Regions from separate parts of the Bradyrhizobium sp. 137 genome, predicted to be linked through region 3. Evidence: predicted binding sites of a transcription regulator. Region 3 holds the regulator's gene; each other region holds the start of a gene.
What was found. Region 3 encodes LexA, which represses DNA repair genes until DNA is damaged. Its sites were predicted from a motif close to TGTTCNNNNTGTGTTCNG; they were not measured.
Positions count from the first base shown of each region.

Region 1: a site for LexA is predicted at 1,349-1,366, ahead of IVA78_RS01985 (single-stranded DNA-binding protein). Genes of this name have one in related genera too.
Region 2: a site for LexA is predicted at 1,877-1,894, ahead of IVA78_RS13270 (helicase-related protein). Genes of this name have one in related genera too.
Region 4: a site for LexA is predicted at 2,276-2,293, ahead of recA (recombinase RecA). Genes of this name have one in related genera too.

Region 1 is NZ_JADPKU010000011.1:5,864-10,345, reverse strand. Features, by position in the region: gene gyrA (DNA gyrase subunit A) at 1-350, opposite strand, end outside; gene IVA78_RS34345 (hypothetical protein) at 445-567, opposite strand; gene IVA78_RS01985 (single-stranded DNA-binding protein) at 707-1,195, opposite strand; gene IVA78_RS01980 (outer membrane beta-barrel protein) at 1,629-2,411, shown strand; gene IVA78_RS01975 (outer membrane protein) at 2,644-3,312, shown strand; gene uvrA (excinuclease ABC subunit UvrA) at 3,598-4,482, shown strand, end outside.
Region 2 is NZ_JADPKU010000051.1:5,304-9,785, reverse strand. Features, by position in the region: gene IVA78_RS13270 (helicase-related protein) at 1-1,595, opposite strand, end outside; gene IVA78_RS13265 (DUF3108 domain-containing protein) at 2,350-3,159, opposite strand; gene rpmB (50S ribosomal protein L28) at 3,733-4,038, shown strand; gene IVA78_RS13255 (retron Ec67 family RNA-directed DNA polymerase/endonuclease) at 4,360-4,482, shown strand, end outside.
Region 3 is NZ_JADPKU010000033.1:89,777-94,258, forward strand. Features, by position in the region: gene IVA78_RS06425 (HAD-IA family hydrolase) at 1-275, shown strand, start outside; gene IVA78_RS06430 (hypothetical protein) at 437-643, shown strand; gene glp (gephyrin-like molybdotransferase Glp) at 865-2,076, shown strand; gene lexA (transcriptional repressor LexA) at 2,254-2,955, shown strand; gene IVA78_RS06445 (hypothetical protein) at 3,510-3,944, shown strand; partial or broken gene IVA78_RS06450 (ComEC/Rec2 family competence protein) at 4,083-4,482, opposite strand, start outside.
Region 4 is NZ_JADPKU010000101.1:10,027-14,508, forward strand. Features, by position in the region: gene IVA78_RS27040 (hypothetical protein) at 1-6, opposite strand, end outside; gene IVA78_RS27045 (hypothetical protein) at 10-378, opposite strand; gene recA (recombinase RecA) at 1,096-2,184, opposite strand; gene IVA78_RS27055 (DUF2798 domain-containing protein) at 3,520-3,777, opposite strand; gene IVA78_RS27060 (hypothetical protein) at 3,984-4,172, shown strand; gene IVA78_RS27065 (hypothetical protein) at 4,323-4,482, shown strand, end outside.

The DNA.
Region 1 (4,482 bases), on a different contig from region 3:
CCCTGCCCGTCCACCAGCAATTCGCGCATCGAAAAAGGCTGCGCCATGCGCACCAGCGCGTCGTAGATCGCCTGGTCACCATGCGGATGGTATTGGCCCATGACGTCGCCGACGATACCGGCCGACTTCTTGTGCTTCTTGTCCGGCGTATAGCCTTCCTCGTTCATCGAGAACAGGATGCGGCGATGCACCGGCTTCAGGCCGTCGCGCGCGTCGGGCAGCGCGCGCGACACGATCACGCTCATGGCGTAATCGAGGTAGGACTTCTTCATCTCGTCGAGGATGGAGACGGGGCGAATGTCCGAGGGTTGCGCCGGCTGGTTGCCGGGCTTGTTATCGTCGTCAGCCAAGGGGAAATCCGGTGAGGTTTTATCTGGGAATCATATAGCGCATCGGGGCCGCGATAACTACCCTCGCGAAGGTCAGGGCAAGCGATTTTTCCGCCTATTTTTCCAACAACTTAAGCCCTTCAGAGCCCTGCTCCCGAGAGGCGCGAAATCGGCCTTCCGAAATGGCCTCCATCGCCTGAAGATCGCGCTGCGAGTGCCCTTTCAGAATATTTGCCATGGCGCAATCCAAGCTCACGTCAAACATGAAGCGGGCCCGGAAAATCCGAGCCCACCCCGCCGATGAACAGGAATTGCTGACACGACACACCAGGCGGAGCCCGATCGGGCAATGCGCCTCGGCCGCGTGATCCGTGTTCTCAGAACGGGATATCGTCGTCCATGTCGCTGTTGCGGGCACCGCCAGCGGCAACGGGACGGCGAGGCGCGCTGCTTACGGGACCGGACGAGCCGAAGTCGCCGCTGGGTTCGTCGCCGAAGCTGCCACTGCCTCCGCCGCGACCGTCGAGCATCGTCAGGGTCGAGTTGAAGCCCTGGAGCACGACTTCGGTCGAGTACTTCTCGACGCCGCTCTGGTCAGTCCATTTGCGGGTCTGGAGCGCGCCCTCGATGTAAACCTTGGCGCCCTTCTTCAGGTACTGCTCGGCGACCTTGCACAGCCCTTCATTGAAGATCACGACGCGATGCCATTCGGTCTTTTCCTTGCGCTCGCCGGTGTTCTTGTCGCGCCAGGTCTCAGAGGTGGCGATGCTCAAATTGGCAATCGGTCGCCCGTCCTGGGTGCGGCGGATTTCGGGATCCTTGCCGAGATTTCCAACCAGAATGACCTTGTTGACGCTTCCCGCCATCGCCGCTCTCCACTCCAATGCCACTGAATTTCAAAGGCCGAGTCCGCTCTGTGCGTTCCTCCGCCGCCCGTTGAGGCGACCCTATACGCTTGCGGGCGCCGCTCAGCCCATCACCCCTCGGGTTATCCCCACATATAGCACCGCCATTGGCTTCGTTCCAGATTTGTTCTTTGAGACAATCCGAGGCGGACATCGATGGTGGTGATGAAGGCAGCCGCTCGATGGAACTTTTTTGGGTTCCCGCGAAAGGCGGAAACCGCTTAACATTCATCAAGTTGCGCTTGGCTCAATCGGTCCGCGAGTGTGGCATTTCGGAGACGGACTTTGCCGGTTTCGTAGGCTAGGGTTGCCTCGGAATTAGTTCATATGGGCGTCGCGCCTTAATTAGCCGCTTCGGGGAGTTCGAGAAGCGGTCGAAACTGGGGAGACTGCAATGAATAGGATTCTGTTTAGTGCAATCGGTGCAATGGCGCTGGGCCTCTCGGCTCCCGCAAGCGCGGCAGATCTCGCTGCGCGCCCATACACCAAGGCTCCGGCTCCTGCCGTTGCCGCGATCTACGACTGGAGCGGCTTCTACATCGGTATCAACGGCGGCGGTGGTTCGAGCCACAAGTGCTGGGATTTTGTGACGCCTGTTACCGGCACTCTGGTTGGCGAAGGCTGCCACAACGCGACGGGCGGCACGGTCGGTGGCCAGATTGGCTATCGCTGGCAGTCGACCAATTGGGTGTTCGGCTTCGAGGGCCAGGGCAACTGGGCTGACTTTTCTGGCGACAACGTGAGCACCCTCTTCCCTGGCACCGCTTTGGTCACCGGTGATCGTAACCGCTCTCGCATCGACAGTTTTGGCCTGATCACTGGCCAGGTCGGCTATGCCTGGAACAATGTGCTGTTCTATGTGAAGGGCGGCGCCGCTGTGGTCGGGGACAAGTACGACGTCTATGCCGCCGCAGGCACTCCGGGCGCTGGCACGCTGCTGGCATCGGCACGTGAAACCCGCTGGGGTGGTACGGTGGGTGCCGGTCTGGAATTCGGATTCGCACCAAACTGGTCGGTCGGCGTCGAATACGACCACATTTTCCTCGGCCACCGCACGATCGGCTTTACCACGCCGGCGGGCGTTGTGTTCGGGAGCGACCGAATTGGCCAAGATGTCGACATCGGTCTCGTCCGGCTGAATTACCGCTTTGGCGGCCCGCTGGTCGCGAGGTACTGATCGCTCTGATTTCGTTCAACGATTAAAGGCCGGCCTCGTGCCGGCCTTTTTCGTTTTATCCAAAGCAGACGGTCGGATAAGTCAGTGATCAAGACGTTTTGTGGCTGTTGTGGCTTTTCGGAGACACAACTTGCGGCTTTAGTGGTGTAAGCACGGCATTAGTTGGGCCGTTGAGTCCGCTGCCTTCGGCATGGAAGGCGACAACAGAAACTGGGACTGGGATTAGTTGAAAATGAAAAAGGTTTTGTTGGCTTCGGCCTGCTTGTTCGCTCTCGCTGCTCCGGCTTCAGCCGCTGACCTCGCAGCGCGCCCCTATATCAAGGCCCCGATCGCTCCGGCCGCTGTCTACAACTGGACCGGCTTCTACCTCGGCGTCGTCGGCGGCGGCGCTTGGGAAAACGCGTCCGACCCGCGGATGCAGGGTGGCTTCGTCGGTGGCACCGCCGGCTACAACTGGCAGACCGGCAACGTCGTGTTCGGCATCGAGGCGGATGGCGCCTGGGCTGACGTGAGCGCTTCGGCGACCGCTCTTGGCATCACTGTCGCCTCCAAGACCGATGCGCTCGGCACCGTGCGCGGCCGAATCGGCTGGGCCGTCAACAACGTCCTGTTCTACGGCACCGGCGGCTACGCCTGGATCGACAACAAGATCACCGTCAGCGCCCTCGGCGTGAGCGTCTCCGACAGCAAGTGGCATTCCGGCTGGACCGTCGGTGCGGGCGTCGAAGCTTTCTTCGCTCCGCAGTGGTCGGTCAAGGGCGAGTACCTCTATCGCAGCCTCGGCAGCGAGAACTACTTCTCTAACCTTGGCGCTCCGCTGGCCTCCGGCACGATCAACTTCCACACCGTGCAGGTCGGCGTGAACTATCACTTCGGGGGCCCGGTGGTCGCCAAGTACTGAGCTGAGTACTGATCACTATCGACGTCACATCGTCACGAAAGGCCGGCCTCGCGCCGGCCTTTTTGTTTACGGGTCGTTCCGCGCAGTTCCGCTCGCGCCTGCTGCTGCCAGATGCCGCCAGCCCGCCAACAATCCGTTGACGATTCGCACGTGCCACTGGAAATCCGCTCGCGTTCTTCCTACGTTCGCTGACATACCCATCGGCGCCGATCCCGGTTCCGGGCGAAGCGCGCCTTTTACATTGGCGCGATCGCGCGTCTTTGGGATTCCTTGAGGACCAGCGGGATGGACGAAGTGATCAAGGCCAAGCGCCAACAACAGAACGCGGGCTCAAGCCTGCGCGCGATTACGATCCGTGGCGCGCGCGAGCACAACCTCAAGAACATCGACGTCGAGATTCCCCGCGACAAGCTGGTGGTGTTCACGGGGCTGTCGGGCTCCGGCAAATCCTCACTCGCCTTCGACACCATCTACGCCGAAGGCCAGCGCCGCTACGTCGAATCGCTGTCGGCCTATGCGCGCCAATTCCTCGAGATGATGCAGAAGCCCGACGTCGATCAGATCGACGGGCTATCGCCGGCGATCTCGATCGAGCAGAAGACGACCTCGAAGAATCCGCGCTCCACGGTCGGCACCGTCACTGAGATCTACGACTACATGCGCCTGCTCTGGGCGCGGGTCGGCGTGCCCTATTCGCCGGCCACCGGCCTGCCGATCGAGAGCCAGACCGTCTCGCAGATGGTCGACCGCGTGCTGGCGTTGCCGGAAGGCACGCGCCTCTATCTGCTCGCTCCGGTCGTGCGCGGCCGCAAGGGCGAGTACCGCAAAGAGCTCGCCGAATGGCTCAAGAAGGGTTTTCAGCGCGTCAAGATCGACGGCACCTTCTACGAGCTGGCGGAGGCGCCGACGCTCGACAAGAAATTCCCGCACGACATCGACGTCGTGGTCGACCGGATCGTGGTGCGCGCCGACATCGGCCAGCGTCTCGCCGAGAGCTTTGAGACCGCGCTGAAGCTCGCCGAAGGCCTTGCCGTCGTCGAATTCGCCGACGCGCCGGCGGCCGCACCCGCGGAAGAGAAAAAAAAGACCGCGAAGATCCACGACAAGAGCGGGCCCGAGCGCATCCTGTTCTCGGAAAAATTCGCCTGCCCGGTCTCCGGCTTCACCATC
Region 2 (4,482 bases), on a different contig from region 3:
TTCGCATCGGAGCCGGCTTCCGCAGCGTCCGGTGCAAAGGTGAAGCCGTCGAGGCGGCCGATGACGTGGCCTTCGACGATGACTTCGCCGGTCTTGCCGATTTCAGTATTCAAGCTCGTGTTCTCCCGCAGGCGGCGCATCAATACACTGGTCCGGCGATCAACGAAACGCTCAGTCAAGCGTTCATGGAGCGCATCCGATAATTTATTTTCGACCTCGCGCGCGATCCCCTGCCAGCGTTCGGGGTCTTTCAGCCAATCCGGGCGGTTGGCGACGAAGGTCCAGGTGCGAATCTGCGCGATCCGGGCCGACAGCGTGTCGATGTCGCCATCGACGCGGTCCGCCTGATCGACCTGGGCAGCAAACCAGCTATCGGGGATGCATCCCTTCTGCATCAGGAAGCCGTACAGCGTCGTCACCAGCTCGGCATGGGCGGCCGGCGACAGCTTTCGGTAATCGGGGACCTGGCAGGCCTCCCAGAGGCGCTCCACGGCCGCCTTGCCATGCGCGATATCGCGCACATCGACGTCGCGGGCGGCGTGGTCGAGCACGCGCATGTCCTCGGCGATCGGGGCGCGCGTCAGCGCCTCGTGCCCTGGCGCCAGGTTCAGCGACACCTGGAGCGCGCCGAGCGAGGAGAAATCCAGCTTCGAGTTGCGCCATTGCAGCATCTTCACGGCGTCGAAGGTGTGGTTCTGGAGCGCGTTGACGAGCTCGGGCTCGAACGGCGCGCAGCGGCCGGTGGTGCCGAAGGTGCCGTTGCGCGTGGCGCGGCCGGCGCGGCCGGCGATCTGCGCAAATTCCGAGGGCGTCAGGCGGCGGAACTGGTAGCCGTCGAACTTGCGATCGGAGGCAAAGGCAACGTGGTCGACGTCGAGATTGAGCCCCATGCCGACCGCGTCGGTGGCGACGAGATAGTCGACATCGCCGTTCTGGAACATCGCCACCTGCGCGTTGCGGGTGCGAGGGCTGAGCGAGCCCAGCACCACGGCGGCGCCGCCATGCTGGCGGCGGATCAGCTCGGCAATGGCGTAGACCTCGTCGGCGGAGAAGGCGACGATGGCGGTGCGGCGCGGCTGGCGCGTGATCTTGCGGTCGCCGGCGAATTCGAGCTGCGACAGGCGCGGCCGCGTGATCATGGACACGCCCGGCAAGAGGCGCTCGATGATCGGGCGCATCGTCGCAGCGCCCAAGAGCAGCGTCTCGTCGCGGCCGCGGCGATTGAGGATGCGGTCGGTGAAGACGTGGCCGCGTTCGAGGTCGGAGGCGATCTGGACCTCGTCGATGGCGAGGAAGGAGACGTCGAGATCGCGCGGCATCGCCTCGACGGTCGAGACCCAATAGCGCGGCTTCTTCGGCTTGATCTTCTCCTCGCCGGTCACGAGCGCGACGCTCTCTGGCCCCGCGCGATCGGCGATCTTGTTATAGACCTCGCGCGCAAGCAGGCGCAGCGGCAGCCCGATCATGCCGGAGGGATGCGCGAGCATCCGCTCGATGGCGAGATGGGTCTTGCCGGTGTTGGTCGGCCCGAGCACCGCGGTGACGCCGGCGCCGGGGGCACGCTCGGAAGCGAAGGGGGAGGAAGAAAAAGCCATTCCGGAGATAGGTAGTGCCGATTTGGGCGAATGTCAGTGCTGTTTGAGGCGATGAGGCGATCAGGTGTCAGCGATGTCTCCGAACCCCACCACGCGCTCCGCTGTCATGCCCCGGCTTGACCGCGGCATGACACTACGCCGCGGCTCATCGGCTCAACCACGACCGCCTCGGCGTACTGGATCGCCCGGTCAAGCCGGGCGATGACAGCGAACGCGGAGCAAGTCCTCCCAACCGCGCAACTGTCTCACTTTGCGACGCTTTTCCCGTTCGCCTTAAGCTTCGGAACGACTCTAGAACGAATCGCGGCCGAATCGCTGACTCCCGATTGCGTCCCGTTCCGTTCACGCAACATGTCGCGGGCCTCGCCACAGGTGCGCACTAGATGAAGGCTCCGGCTGCCGTACAAGCGACGATTTGATGACGGATTCCTTAAAGCTGGGGACGGCGGGGAGTCGAATCAGAATCGGGCGGGAGTCAAATGGATTCCAGGTTCCCCGACCTGCCAAAACAAAAGTTTTCGAAAACAACCCCATGCACAGTAGGTAAGTCATTGATATTTTATATGTTCTTACCCTCCACTCGAGGGGTCCGGGACGAGCGTAGCTCGCCCGTGGTCGATCGCGCGCAGCGCGAGGGGGTGGGGTGATCTTTCCGCCCGGCACAGCGCCCGTAGGGAGAGATCACCCCACCCCGTCGCACATTTCGCTGCGCTCATGTGCGCCGACCCTCCCCCTCCAGGGGAGGGTGAAAGCGCTACTGCGTCTTGGCGACGCGTGGCGGCTGGGGGGAGGTGATGAAGCTCGTCGCTTCCAGCATCGCAGGCCCCAAGGGCGTCGGCACTTTCAGCCAGAACGGGACCAGGATGCGCGTTCCCGCCACCGGCGCGAAGGCGATCTCGATGTTGCGCTGGGCGGCGAGGTATTTGATCACGGGCCGATCGGGGATGTAGCCGGCCACGGGCACGAAATAGAGCGCGCAGACCACGACCGGGCCCTTGTATCCCTTCTCGGCCTTCACGCTCTCCATGCGCTTGAAATCGAGTTTCAAGTCGTAGCGCATGCGGCCGTCGAACACGGGCGCGCTGTTATGGCAGGCTTCCGGCGACACCGGATCGCCATTGCCGGGCACGCGCAGCAGCGAAGCCGTCATCGGATCCCAGACGCCGCGGCGATGCGCTTCGGTGACGACGATGCGATCGGGGTCGACCGGCGGCTCCGGCAGGATCGCAAAATCCTTCACATTGCCCTTGTCGAGCGTGATGCGGATCTCTTCGGTCTTCTTCGAGGTGGTGGTGGAGGCCTGGTAGCCGGTCGCAACCAGTGCGCCGTTGACGACGCGGCCCTGCGAGGCCCCGGTGCCCGAGCCGCCCGCGAACGACTTCAAAAGCCCCGTGGTGCCGCCGGAGGCCGCGGCGGCGAACACGTCGTCCTGGATGTCGATGTTCCAGGCGCCCTTGCCGACGGGAATGCCCGATAGCGTCGCCTCATATTGCGCCTCGAGCTTGCCTTGCGCCGCTGCCGGCGCCGCCCCCCACGCCAAGGCGAGGCCGCAGAACGCCGCCAGGGCCAACTGGCCGGCGCGCCGCCGCGGCGGATGAGAGGTCAGGATATTCACGAAGCCATCCAATGGGGCCGTCAGGCCTTGTTAGTTAAGCCAAAAACAGCGGCAAACAATGTGCTGGGCGCCAAAAGCGGCGGAACTCCCCAGGACTCTTCGGCCGCGAATACGCCCTTTATGTGATGGTAAGGCGTTCCGATCATTGCCGTTTTGGTGATCGGGGAAGGTGTGGTCGCGGGCGCGGTCACCTCTCCCGCTTGCGGGAGAGGTCGCGCGAAGCGCGGGTGAGAGCTCTCTCCTCTGGGGCACTGTCGCGACTTGCCCTCCGCGGAGACAGCCCTCTCCCCAACCCTCCCCCGCGCGCGGGGGAGGGAGCGCACCGCGGGTGCCGCGCGAGATCCCGGGTTCGCGCTCCCCGCGCCCCGGGACGACGGGCCAAAAACGGCCCGTCGCCTTGACGTCTCGCCCCTTCCCCCCTATACGTCCGCCCGCTCCCTGCAAGGACGAAAGAATTTGCCCCCGTGGCGCCCCGAATGGCGGCCGCAAATCGTTGGGGGCTCGAACCTGAGGATTTCTACCATGTCTCGCCGCTGCGAACTGACGGCCAAGGGCCCCCTCGTCGGCCACAAGGTCAGCCACTCCAACATCAAGACCAAGCGCCGCTTCCTGCCGAACCTCGTCAACGTGACGTTCATCTCGGAAGCCCTGGAGCGCAACGTGCGCCTGCGCGTCTCCACCAACGCGGTCAAGAGCGTCGACCACAATGGCGGCTTGGATGCCTTCCTGCTCAAGGCCAGCGCCGACGTCCTGTCGCCGCGCGCCCTCGAGCTGAAGCGCGCCATCCAGAAGAAGGTCGGCGACGCGCCGGCGAAGAAGGCGAGCTAAGAGTTCGGGCGGGGGCTAGGTTGCGTCGCGTGGCGTAGGCTTAGCCGAGTACAGTTGCGTTGCGGCCGGATCGGAAGATCCGGCCGTTTTTGTTGTAGAATCGATAGCTGCGCTGAAAGTTCAATTGCTGATTGAACGAGATATGTTCAAGATGAGTGGCAGGGGCTTACGGGCAGAGTTGTTATCGCGCATCGCGATATAAGACAAAAATGCCAGATCTCGATTGCTTCCTGAGCAATCGAAATGCGACGAGTGTTTGATCAGTGAATGCTCGGTGATCGCATAGGAGTGCCTGTAAGCCCCTTCATAACAGGGGGCCGAGTGTCACTGCTGCTCAAGCTAAAAACATCCAAATCATTGGACGACGTCGCGAGCCTGTTGGGGTACCAACCGCAAGGGCTCACCTACATTCTTTACAAAATTCCCGACTCTGCGAAGTACACG
Region 3 (4,482 bases):
CCAATCGGCCGCATGTCGACTATTTTTCGAAGGAATATGCCGGCGTGCTCGGGCATTTCCGCGAGCTCTATCTGTCGTCCAGCATCGGCCTGCGCAAACCGGATGCGGAGGCGTTCGATCATGTCGTGGCGGCGATCGGCGTGCCAGCCAGCCGAATCGTCTTCTTCGACGACCTGGCCGAGAACGTCGAGGGGGCGCGAGCGCGTGGACTGACGGCGGTGCATGTCACCTCGCCCGGTGATGTCGGCAACGCCTTGCTAGCGTTGGGAATTTGACCACCGATGCCGAACAGGATCGGGGTCGGGTTTCGGGCACCCAAATCCGCTCGGGTATGGAACCAATTCACTTTGTACATTTTTGTACAGAGTTCCGGGAACGGAATACCTCCCTCCGGACTCTATGAGTCCGTTGGGACGTCTACATCGGACTTATTCTCGTGCTGGGCAAAGCCTACCTCACAAAGCAAGCCTCCTTGCTGCTCGAATTCGCCAAGACAACTTCGGATTCGCGCCTCTCCGCCAAGCTGATCAGCAAGGCCGCCGACCTAAAGTCGCAGGCCGATCCGCTGCCGGACAAGGATCAAAGCCCCAAAGCTCCGGACGTGACATCCAGCGTCAGTTCGGGCGAACAGACGCAGAGTTGATCCGATGCCGGCCGTGGCGCTCATCCTTCTCGTCCTCGCCATGGCTATCCTCGTACCGGTCTGTCTCGCCTTCCGGATCATGCCGTGACCGGTCTGAGCACGATTCTTCATGACGGAGATCACGCAGGATAAATCATCCTGTCGGCGCCTTTGCCTCGCGCCTGCACTCGGCTAGAACTTTCGCCGCCCATTGCCGATATGCTCAGCAGGAGTTTCCGCCCTTGGCCCTGATGCCGGTTTCTGACGCGCTTGCCGCGGTGCTGGCGGGTGCGGAGCCGCTGCCTGAAGCGATGGTTTCCCTCAACGAGGCCTATCATCGCGTGCTCGCACGCGATGTCCCGGCGCTGCGCACACAGCCGCCGGAAGCAATGTCGGCGATGGACGGCTACGCGGTGCGCGCGAGCGATGCAACAAAGCTCGATAGTACGCTCACCTTGATTGGCGAAGTGGCGGCGGGTCGTCCGTTCGCGGGAACGCTGGGCCCCGGCGAAGCCGTGCGGATCTTCACCGGCGGCGTCATTCCCAACGGTGCCGACGCGGTCGTGATCCAGGAGGACACGGTTGCGGACGGCAAGCGCATCACGATCAAGGAAGCCGCGATTGCCGGCCGCCACATCCGCCCCGCGGGCGTCGACTTCTCCGAAGGAGACGTGCTCCTGCGCAAGGGAACCCGTCTCACCGAGCGCGATCTCGCGCTCGCCGCCGCCATGAATCATCCGCAGCTTGCCGTCTGCCGCCGTCCGAAGGTCGCGATCCTCGCCACCGGCGACGAGCTGGTCATGCCGGGAACCACACCCGCTCACGGCCAGATCGTCTATTCCAACGGCTATGCCCTGCACGCGCTCGCCCGCAGCGAGGGGGCCGATACCATCGACCTCGGCATTGCCGCCGATACGCTGGAGGCCACCACTGCCGGCATCCGCCGCGCCCGCGAGAGCGGCGCCGAGATCCTGGTCACGAGCGGCGGCGCGTCGGTCGGCGACCATGATCTGGTCCAGCAGGCGTTGAGGGACGAAGGCATCGCGATGGCGTTCTGGAAGATCGCGATGCGCCCGGGCAAGCCGATGATGCATGGGCGGCTCGGCGCGATGCGCGTGATCGGCCTGCCGGGCAATCCTGTGTCATCCTACGTGTGCGCCTTCCTGTTCCTGGTGCCGCTGATTCGCGCCTTGTCGGGACGATCCATGATTCATCACCGACAAGAACGGGCCGTGCTCGGCCGCGATGTGGATGCAAACGATATGCGCGCGGACTATCTGCGCGCACATCTGGAGACGCGCGACGATGGCACGTTGGTGGCCCTTCCCGTCAATCACCAGGATTCCTCGCTGCTTGCGAATCTCGCTGCAGCACAGGCACTTCTCGTCCGCGCACCGTTCGCTCCGAAGGCAGAAGCCGGCTCGCCTTGCGAGGTCCTGCGCCTGCCCGTCTGAACGCATCCACCACACGCGTTCCGCGAACTTTGTCCCGTTCACGGTAAATTAAGCAGTTGCGGAACACATATCGAACATATAGTGTCCGTTCATGATTTGTTTCGAGCATGTAGCGGTTCACCGCTCCAATTTAGCGTCTCGGAATCGAACGACATCAACCGGGGGACTTTGGTCGAGATGTTAACGCGCAAACAATACGAGCTTCTGCGGTTCATCAGCGAACGTCTGAAGGAAAGTGGCGTGCCGCCCTCCTTCGACGAGATGAAGGATGCGCTCGACCTGCGCTCGAAATCGGGCATCCATCGCCTGATCACCGCGCTCGAGGAGCGCGGCTTCATCCGCCGCCTGCCCAACCGCGCCCGCGCCATCGAGGTGATCAAGCTGCCCGAGCTCCAGGCCGCCGCCGGCAGCCGCCGCGGCTTCACGCCGAGCGTCATCGAGGGCAATCTCGGCAAGGTGCGCGCGAGCTCCAGTTCTTCCGCGGACGAAGGCGAGCGTCCCGTTGCGGTGCCCGTGATGGGTCGCATCGCGGCCGGCACGCCGATCGAAGCGTTGCAGACCCGCAGTCACACCATTAGCGTGCCGCCCGACATGCTCGGCTCGGGCGAACACTACGCACTCGAAGTGCGCGGCGATTCGATGGTCGAAGCCGGCATTCTCGATGGCGACATGGCGCTGATCCAGCGTAACGAGAGCGCCGATACCGGCGACATCGTGGTGGCCCTGATCGACGACGAGGAAGCGACGCTCAAGCGCTTTCGTCGCCGGGGGGCGTCGATCGCGCTCGAGCCCGCCAATGCCGCCTACGAGGTGCGCATCCTGCCGCCGAACCGGGTGAAGATTCAGGGCAAGCTGATCGGGCTGTACCGCAAGTACTGAGACGGGCCAGCGGTCATTCGATACCAATGATTCCGATTGGAGCGGACGATGGTCCGCTCCAGCTGGATAGTCTTTTGGTCTTGCGCAGATTATCCGGCCCCTCTCTCCGGCGCTCCATCCTCGGCATGCGGCTCCAAGCACGCATCGCTTGTGAAGAGATCGTGCGCAGGATCGCTTTAAGCGCCTTCGCAGCGTGCTGATCGCTTGCATCGGCCGCGCAAGCATTCGCAACTCAATTGCAGCACCATGCACGCAATCTGCGCACGTAGGGAGCGAGCTATTCCGCAACGCCTAAACTCCCATCAACCGACAGCCACGGCGAAGCTGGCCACATTCCCCCTCTCGGCGCCCGCAGGCCACGGGCGCTCGCATCCGCCGAATGCACTGAAGCGAGCTTTGTTCCTATGACTTCGGGAAAGATAATGTGATCGTGTCCGGCAACGCCAGCCGCAGATTTGCCCACAACCGAGCAGAGCGTTACGTGCTTCCACTCTGATAGAGGCTTGCGCCTCCGAAGGAGGCGCGGGTTGCTATCTTCGAATGAGGAGCACCCGATGTGTGACTACAGCCTGCATGCCGTTGCATCTCGCCCCGCCGAAGTCGGCGAGACGATCGTGTCGACAACGTTCCGCGGCACCTCAACGCGCGGCTTTGCTTCCGCGGCCGATCCGACCGTGGCCGTCTGCCTGCTGCCGGGAACGGAGCTCGCCTTCGCCGACAACGTCCGTTACGATAATCGCTGGATCTGGACGCGCACCATCAACTCCCGCGTCGGCAAGTTCGGCAAGATCGATCCGCACATACCCGACCGCCATCATGACGCGATCGAATTCCCCGACGGCAAATACGTGCTGGTGACGCAGCTCGTCGAAGGCCAGCGCGCAACCGTGCTGCAATTGCCGGTGACGCAGCCGGTCAGCGAGCGCGAGCACAAGCCGCAGATCGTTGCCGATAGCCGGTCGACGATCACGCGCCTGCCGATTGGCTGAGCCGTCCCCGCCCGCGGGGTCGGGCCAGGATTGAAATGCCATCGCCGGCCGAGGCCGGCGAGATGGTATAATTTGTGTGCTGCGGAGTCCGGTCGGACCCGGACCTACTCTTCGCATTTGTTTTTAATCGTCCGGCCCCTAATCGTCGACCTGCAAGTCGGTCTCCGCCGGCGTTGCATCCCGGTTGCGGGCCGCGGCCGTCCTCGGCACAAGGCTCCCATCGAAATCACCCTCGCCGGCGCCGGCCGGCAACCAGGGACGGCTTGTGCCTCTTGCTCTCACCGCCTGTATCGCAAAGCCGTCACCACGCTGCGTCAACGCCAGCGCGCCCTGGCTGGTGAGACGCTGCCGGTCGACCACCATCGCCGCGCAATCGGGCGGCGCGGGGCGCGTCGTGACCACCAGCGCGGCGCGACTGCAATCCTCAGCCAGCGCATCGATGCGCAGTGAAAGCGCGACCAGCCGACCGTCGGCAAGCGGCGTCACACAGCCGGACTCGTCGCACGACACGCCGTCAGCCAGCGAGCTACTCCCGGCA
Region 4 (4,482 bases), on a different contig from region 3:
CGTCATGCCTCAGGGCCTCGTCAAACCAGGGCCGTACCGCCACAGCCGGTCGTTGGTCAGATGCGTGCCGCCCCACCAGCGATCGATCGGATTGTGGCGGCTGAAATCATCCTGATGTGCCAGGACAGCTTTACCGAATTCGGTCAGCGAAAGGCGGCTGCGCAGATAGACTTCATGCCGAGCCCTCAAATTCTTAAGGTCGATTGTGCGCAGTTCCTCGCCCAAACCGGCCACTGCGGGATTGGGGCCGAGCGCCAGCCCCTCGAGCAACCAACCCAGCTCGGTCTCTCCGAACACGAACGTGCGCCGATGCGAGCGCAGATGAAACAACGAATTCGTGTTCCCAAACCCTCTGGAAAGAAGCTCCAGAAATCGCATCTCCGTCGCACCAAGCCCTGTCGAGGGTGACGGCAATTCTGGCATTGAGCAAAGCCGGCCTCAGCATCGGTAATGCACTGAGGTCGCTGCGGAGGAGATTGACGCAGCTTTCCGGTGCCGGTTCGCAATAGGCCCGCCACGCCGCCTCGGCAGTCCCGAATTCCCTGGCAGTGACATTAAAGGCGGGAATATGCGACGCAGACTTTCCCAGGTTATCGCCTCTCATCCCGATTAGATCGTCCGCCACAAGGCGCATTTTGAGTTTTTGCGCCGGCCAGGAATGAGATCTGAGGTGATCGAGCAACCAAATAAGTTGCAACTGATCTTCGGGATTTGGATCGAACCAGAGTTCGATCACATCGTAAGGTTCGCAGAAATCGACAAGCGATAGATTTTTGCGACGACTCATGGCGCGAGGCCAATGGATGCCCCAGTCCGACCAGTGATCACCCGGCCCAAGAGTCTCCGAACGTGCCGCAAAATAGGCCGCACGCATTTCAGGTGGAGGCACGGGTCCCCACTGAAAGCGAAACGAGAACATTATGACGAATTCGGCCAGCCTCGATCTGGCGAGAGCAAAGCCCGACGAACTGGTCAGGATCAGACGCTTCATCACACTACCCGATCACGACAACACAAAACGAAACGGGCGCTGACGACGTCGGCAACTCAACGTCCTCAGCGCCCGCTCCTCGCGAAAATTCTTCGCGGTAAGTCTTACTCCTCCGTCGGCTCCTCGCCGTCGGCGTCGCGCTCGGGGGTGCCGGCGAGAATCTGCTCGGCGATCAGGCCGGAGTTCTGGCGGATCGAGGTCTCGATCTTGGCGGTGATGTCGGGATTGGCCTTCAGGAACGCCTTGGCGTTCTCGCGGCCCTGGCCGAGGCGCTGGCTGTCATAGGAGAACCAGGCGCCGGACTTTTCGACGATGCCGGCCTTGACGCCGAGATCGAGGATCTCGCCCATCTTGGAGACGCCCTCGCCGTACATGATGTCGAACTCGACCTGCTTGAACGGCGGCGCCAGCTTGTTCTTCACCACCTTGACGCGGGTGGTATTGCCGACGACTTCGTCGCGCTCCTTGATAGCGCCGATGCGGCGGATGTCGAGGCGGACGGAGGCGTAGAACTTCAGCGCGTTGCCCCCGGTCGTGGTCTCGGGCGAACCGTACATCACACCGATCTTCATGCGGATCTGGTTGATGAAGATCACCATGGTATTGGACTTGTTGATGGAGGCCGTGAGCTTGCGCAGCGCTTGGCTCATCAGGCGGGCCTGCAAACCCGGCAGCGCATCGCCCATTTCGCCCTCGAGCTCGGCCTTCGGCACCAGCGCTGCGACCGAATCGATCACCAACACGTCGACCGCGCCGGAGCGCACCAAAGTGTCGCAGATCTCCAGCGCCTGCTCGCCGGTGTCGGGCTGCGAGATCAGGAGCTCGTCGATGTTGACGCCCAGCTTGCGGGCATAGACCGGGTCGAGCGCGTGCTCGGCGTCGATGAAGGCACAGATGCCGCCCTTCTTCTGCGCTTCCGCCACCGTATGCAGCGCCAGCGTGGTTTTGCCCGAGGATTCCGGCCCGTAGATCTCGACGATGCGCCCCTTCGGCAGGCCGCCGATGCCGAGCGCGATATCGAGCCCGAGCGAGCCCGATGACACCGCCTCGATGTCCATGGACCGGTCGTTCTTGCCGAGCTTCATCACCGAGCCCTTGCCGAACTGGCGCTCGATCTGGGAGAGCGCGGCAGCCAGGGCTTTACTCTTGTCCATGGAAGATCCTTCGACGATACGCAGGGCAGTGGCGGACATTGGGTCGTGCTCCTTATGGCGAGGATTCGCTAGGGGGACAAACGATTGAGAGGCGGGCCGGCAATAAAAGCAATGTACCCCATTTGTTCTAGGTTCGCAATATGTTCTTTGCAAGAGTCCCTAATTCACTCTCCTGAATCGAAAAGGGGCCGCCTTTCAGCGACCCCTTTGCCGGTTGCAATCTCGTTTCGGGATGAAATGCCAGCCCCGGCGGGAGCCACCGTACCGGTATCACAATGCCAAGTGGATTCCGGGCAACTACCGTTCGTATTCCTGTCCTAATCTGCCCTTCCAGGATCTCTGGCCGTCACAAATCCTTAATCCTGAGGCACCGAACCTTTTCGCGGTCTCTGTGGTCTTCTTCGGGACGAGACTGCACCTCCGGAGCCTCTGCCCATACTGAAGACACACACCGCGACGCCATCAGGCGCAATCCACTCCTGAAGGCCGCGCAGGAGGAGATGATCAAGTTCGAGCGCAAGGAGAACGCGTTCCGCAAGAAGGACCGCGACGAGCGCGCCGCCGAGCTGCGGCTGCCCCTGGACGAGATCAAGCTCCACTAGCGCTCGCCAGGGCCCGCTGCGCACGGCTACCGTGAACCCGAAGGGACCAACATCGCGCGTCGGGATGCGCTTCTCGCTCGATTAAGGTATCGAAATACCTCATGTAAGTCATTGATGGAATGACGAAATCATCCCACGGCCTACTGTGCATGGGGTTGTTTTTCCATTTTTGAAGGACAAAGCGCCGGTTCATCATCGGCAAACCGCGACGATACGGACCCCGGTCGCTCCCCGCACCTGCGCTTGCGCTGCCTTACAGCACCGCCAGCAGCACGAGGCTGATCACCAGCACGACGAAGCCAGCCGCCGTCGCGGCGGCGAATGACCGCTCTACGTTATCCATGATGCCACCCCGTTGCCGCCGTGCCACGTTCCCCCATGGCGCGCCGGACGGTGTGGAATCTTGCCGACCCGTGTGTCGCCAGTTGTGCGGCCGGATGTCGAAATTGGGACAGGCGCGGGGCCAGTCTGCGGCCTCGCGACCGCGACTTTCACTGACACCCGTCAGGCGCGTGTCAGCCTGATCGCCTATTCTCGTCGTGCTCGGTGGACCAACACTGGGCCTCCATACCCGGCCGACGACCCCGCTCCCTCGAGCGGGGTTTTCTGTTTGCGGCCCATGGGCGAAGGCGATTACCGACCGGCCTCGATTTGGCCCTGTCAGGCTGTCGTAAGCCGAACCGGCTAGGGTCGCTTGGCTATGGTGTTGCAGCCCAGCACCTCAGCCTCCAATAACTTCCTCCCCGCTTGGCTCTCCCCAGGCGGGGTTTTTTCATGCCTGCCGGCCGGTTCGCAGGTCCTTCTCCTCGCGCGTCAGCCGCAGCGAGACGGCGCGGATCGCGGGCGCAGCCAGCAGCACGATCGGCAGCATCGCGGCCCATGCGATCAGCCACGACACCATCCAGTGCCCGAGGAAGACCATCGCGCTCCCCGCGGGAAGGCTCGCGATGCCGGCCGCGATCAGCGAGGTCAATCCGGACTGGATGATACCGAAGACGAAATGGGAGTAGCGGCGGGGAATGCCGAGCATGAGGCGCCCATGGTTTGCGTGCCGTCATGAGGCCAAGCAAGGCACATGCCGCCGGCGCGGTGGACTCCGTGGTTCTCCGACCATGAACAGAGTTCCCTTCCCGCGCGCGAGGCCACGATGGGTTTACCGGCAGATTTTGCTTGTCCCCGGAATATGATGGCGCCCAACATGCTGCAGGCATGGAAAGTGAATCGTGGGAGGTGACCATGAATCACAGGGGTGTCGAATTCACCGTCGCCAGGACGGCAATTCCCGGAATCTGGCACTGGCGATTCCGCATCGGCGAGCAGATCAAGACCGGCCGAACCGAGACGAAGATCGACCTGTTGGCGATTCGCCGGGTGCAGCCGCGCATCGACCGCGAGCTGAAGGCGATCGAGCGCAAGACGGCCTGAGCAAGACCGCCAGTGAGATCAGCGGCGGGTGCGGCGCCTCGCGAGGGGCATATCCCGTAGCCGCCCGGAATTGATCTGATCGGGGTTTGGGATTGCACTGCGCGCCCGTGGCCTTGGGGGTTGGGCCGTCACGCGTGATCGGTGCCAGCCATGCCGCTCTACTTCTTTCGAATCCGGAACGGCCGTTATTCCGGCTGCGCGGACCAGGCGAGCGAATTTGCCGATCGCGATTCGGCCTGGAAGGAGATGACCAGCGTCTGCGCCGACATGGCCGCCGGGATCGCCCGCAAGCTCCAGGAAAATTCCGAAT